2 regions of the Variovorax nivicola genome follow, and region 1 is predicted to be linked to the other one. Evidence: predicted binding sites of a transcription regulator. Region 1 holds the regulator's gene; the other holds the start of a gene.
What was found. The regulator NrdR, encoded in region 1, represses ribonucleotide reductase genes. The targets are predictions, from matches to a motif close to CACNANATNTNGTG.

Region 2: a site for NrdR is predicted at 819-832, ahead of ACSFBF_RS29495 (ribonucleoside-diphosphate reductase subunit alpha). Genes of this name have one in related genera too.

The regions. Positions count from the first base shown of each region.
Region 1 is NZ_JBPJZK010000001.1:254,550-256,746, forward strand. It holds gene ACSFBF_RS01175 (pilus assembly protein) at 1-462, shown strand, start outside; gene ACSFBF_RS01180 (type IV pilin protein) at 483-950, shown strand; gene nrdR (transcriptional regulator NrdR) at 985-1,428, opposite strand; gene glyA (serine hydroxymethyltransferase) at 1,453-2,197, opposite strand, start outside.
Region 2 is NZ_JBPJZK010000009.1:234,164-236,360, reverse strand. It holds gene ampD (1,6-anhydro-N-acetylmuramyl-L-alanine amidase AmpD) at 1-565, shown strand, start outside; gene ACSFBF_RS29495 (ribonucleoside-diphosphate reductase subunit alpha) at 916-2,197, shown strand, end outside.

The DNA of each region.
Region 1 (2,197 bases):
CGGGACGGCGTCGAATTCCGCACCGTCTCGCGCAACAGCGTGAGCTACACCGGTTCCGGGGCCAAGCGTGGCTGGTACCTCCAACTGCCGGCCACCGGGGAGCGGATCGTCTATCCGGGCGACGCGCTGAGCAGCAGCGCCGGCCTGTTCTCAAGCACCATTCCCGGCACCGGCAGCAATTCGACCGCCTGCACCGCGGGCACCGGCGACGACGGCTGGTCGATGGTGGTCGATTTCTTCAGCGGCTCCGCCCCCGAGGGCATCGCCTACAACAGCGTGGATACGGCGGGCGCCTATCTGGGCTTTCGCAACAACTCGGGCAGGGATGACATCGCCTTGCAGCCACAGGACCGCGAGAAGGGCAAGGACGTGATCTGCAACGCGGCCGGCGAATGCAATACGCCGAAGCGGCCGGATGTCGTGCGCCGCTTCGGCTGGCGCAACCTCATGTCGTCGAACTGACGATGGAGCCGAGGCAAGCCATGAAGAACAAGTATCCCGGAGCGCGGGTCGGCGAGCGGATTCGCTCGCGCGGCTTCACGCTGATCGAACTCATGATCGTGACGGCGGTGATCGCCATCCTCGCCGCCATCGCCTATCCGAGCTACACGCGCTACGTGTTGCGAGCCAAGCGGGCCGATGCCAAGCAACAGTTGCTGCAGGCGGCGCAGTGGACCGAGCGCTACATGACCGCCAACGGACGCTACCCCCCGGCGACCGTCGCGTTGCCGACCGGACTGAGCCAGGCGCCGTCGTCCGGTACGGCGAACTATTCCATCAGCTATGGCGCAACAAGAGCCGCGACTACCTACATCTTGAGCGCTGTGCCGCAGGGTGCATCGAGCAACGACGAATGCGGAACGCTCACGGTCAACCAGCAGGGCGTCAAGCTGGCTGGCGGCAGCACCGACGCTTCGAGTGCGCTGGTGCAGCTTTGCTGGAACCGTTGAAATGCCGTCTAGAGAGGCCGGCGGCCAATGAGGCTCAGATATCGCGCAGCAATTGCCTGAACTCGTCCACATCCTCGAAGCTGCGGTACACCGAGGCAAAGCGCACGTAGGCGACCTTGTCGAGCTTCTTGAGTTCGCGCATCACGAGCTCGCCAACCTTGGTCGAGTCGATTTCGCGCAGGCCGCTGGCCAGCAGCTTCTGCTCGATGCGCAGCAGGGCGTTGTCGATCTGCTCGATGCTCACCGGCCGCTTGCGTAGCGCCAGCATCATCGAGGCGCGGACCTTGGTCGAGTCGAAGTCGGCGCGGCTGCCGTCCTTCTTCACGACAACGGGAAAATTGACGTCGGGCCGCTCGTAGGTGGTGAAGCGCTTGTCGCAGGCGCTGCACTGGCGGCGCCTGCGGACAAAGTCGGCGTCTTCCGAAACGCGGGTCTCGACGACCTGCGTTTCAAGATGACCGCAAAAAGGGCATTTCATGCGGTCAGGTCTTCTTGCGCGGAATCAGCGGTAGACAGGGAAGCGGCTCGTCAGGGCGTGAACCTTGGCACGCACGGCGTCGATGTTCGCTGCGTCGCGCGGGTTCTCGAGCACGTCGGCGATCAGGTTCGCGGTGACGCGGGCCTCTTCGTCCTTGAAGCCGCGGGTGGTCATGGCGGGGGTGCCGATGCGCACGCCGCTGGTGACCATCGGCTTTTCCGGGTCGTTGGGGATCGCGTTCTTGTTGATCGTCATGTGGGCGCTGCCCAGCACGGCTTCGGCTTCCTTGCCGGTGATGCCCTTGGCGCGCAGGTCGACCAGCATCACGTGGCTTTCGGTGCGTCCGCTCACGATGCGCAGGCCGCGCTGGGTGAGGGTGTCGGCCACGATCTGGGCGTTCTTGACCACCTGTTGCTGGTAGGCCTTGAACTCGGGCGCCATGGCTTCCTTGAACGCGACGGCCTTGGCGGCGATCACGTGCATCAGCGGGCCGCCTTGCAGGCCCGGGAAGATCGCGCTGTTGATGGCTTTCTCGTGCTGCGACTTCATCAGGATGATGCCGCCGCGCGGGCCGCGCAGGCTCTTGTGGGTGGTGGAGGTGACGATGTCGGCGTGTGGCACCGGGTTGGGGTACACGCCCGCGGCCACGAGGCCGGCGTAGTGGGCGATGTCGACCATGAAGATCGCGCCGACGTCCTTGGCCACCTTGGCGAAGCGCTCGAAATCGATGCGCAGCGAATAGGCCGAGGCGCCTGCGATGATGAGCTTG
Region 2 (2,197 bases), on a different contig from region 1:
GCAAGCCGGCTGGTACCGCTTCGCGAAGGCGCTGCGCTCGCCGAACTTCGGACCTCGCCCCGCAAGCGCACAGACCGACCTCATCGTGCTGCATTCGATCAGCCTGCCGCCCGGCGAATATGGCGGCGACGCGGTGCAGCAGCTGTTCACCAACCAGCTCGACTGGGACGCGCACCCCTACTTCCAGTCGATCCGCGGCCTCGAGGTGTCCTCGCATTTCTATGTGCGCCGCAACGGCGAACTCTGGCAGTTCGTGAGCTGCGACTTCCGCGCATGGCATGCCGGCGTGTCGTCATGGCGCGGCCGCGGCAACTGCAACGACGACTCCGTCGGCATCGAACTCGAAGGCCTCGAAGGCCAGCCCTTCGAAGAGCCGCAATACGAGACGCTCGCGAGCCTGTGCGCCGCCATCGCGCAGCACTACGCGATCGTGCACATCGCCGGTCACGAGCACATCGCGCCGGGCCGCAAACAGGATCCGGGCGCGGGCTTCGACTGGCGCCTGCTGCGCGAACAACTCGGCTGGAATCCACAGATGTTTCCGCCACAGGTGGAGCAGCGCTAATTTTTTCAATCGTGCGGCGCCTCGCGATGTGCCGCTCTCGCAGCGCAGCAATGCGAAAATAGCGACCGCACGATTCAGCAACCATGCGGCCTGCAGGCCCAAATCGGCTTGCAAGCCACGCCCCATGCGGGTTGAGAGACCATAGGCCAGTATTCAAGCGGCATCGCTGGCCGTGTCCTATGGCGGAAGTAATACCGGCAATCCTTGTATCCATAGGAAAACGCTACATCTAGTGGGTTGTACACCCCCTGCACCCTAGATATAGTGTCCCCTGTCCGGTCATCTACACCGGCGCGGCACCCGGCCCAGGCGCCGCCATCCAACAAGAATTGCCAACCGAGAGGAAGCGAATGCAAACTGCCCTGAACCCCCAATCGACCCCGCGTGCCGTTCCCTCGACGCCACCGCAACAGCAGCGAGACACTGCTGGCTCCCCCACCGGCCAGAACCTGGCCCACTACCAGATCATCCGCCGCAACGGCGCTGTCGTGCCCTTCGAGCCGAACAAGATCGCCATCGCGATGATGAAGGCCTTCCTGGCCGTGCACGGCACACAGGGCGCGGCTTCGGCCAGCGTGCGCGAAACGGTCGACGTGCTCACGCAAGGCGTGATCCGCGCGCTGGTGCGTTCGCGTCCGGGCGGCGGCACCTTCCACATCGAAGACGTGCAAGACCAGGTCGAACTCGGCCTGATGCGCGGCGGCCACCATGAAATCGCCCGCGCCTACGTGCTGTACCGCGAACGCCGCACGCAGGAGCGCTCGAAGCAAGGTGAACAAGACGTGCCGGCCACGCCCGCGCTGCACGTGCTGGACAACGGCGAGCTCGTCACCCTTGACCTGAACGAACTCAAGGGCCTGATCGAGTCGGCCTGCGAAAACCTGGGCGACAGCATCACGTCCGCACCGATCGTCGCCGAGACGATGCGCAACCTGTACGACGGCGTGCCGCTCGACGAGGTCTACAAGGCCTCGATCCTGGCGGCCCGCACGCTGATCGAGAAAGACCCCGACTACACCTTCGCCACCGCGCGCCTGCTGCTGCACACGATCTTCAAGGAGATCATCGGCCGCGAAGTGATGCCGGTCGACCGCGCCACCGCCTACGCCGACTACTTCCCGCAGTTCATCAAGAAGGGCGTGGACAACGACCTGCTCGACGAGAAGCTGCTGCAGTACGACCTGCCCCGCCTGGGCGCGGCGCTGAAGGCCGATCGCGACAACCAGTTCGACTACCTCGGCCTGCAGACCCTGTACGACCGCTACTTCCTGCACGTGCGCAAGACCCGCATCGAGCTGCCGCAGGCTTTCTTCATGCGCGTGGCCATGGGCCTGTCGCTGAACGAAATCGACCGCGAAGCCCGCGCCATCGAGTTCTACGAAGTGCTGTCGTCGTTCGACTTCATGTCGAGCACGCCCACGCTGTTCAACGCCGGCACGCTGCGCTCGCAACTGTCGAGCTGCTACCTCACCACGGTGCCCGACGACCTCGACGGCATCTACGAGTCGATCAAGGAAAACGCGCTGCTGTCGAAGTTCGCCGGCGGCCTGGGCAACGACTGGACCCGCGTTCGCGCGCTCGGCAGCCACATCAAGGGCACGAACGGCGAATCGCAGGGCGTGGTGCCGTTCC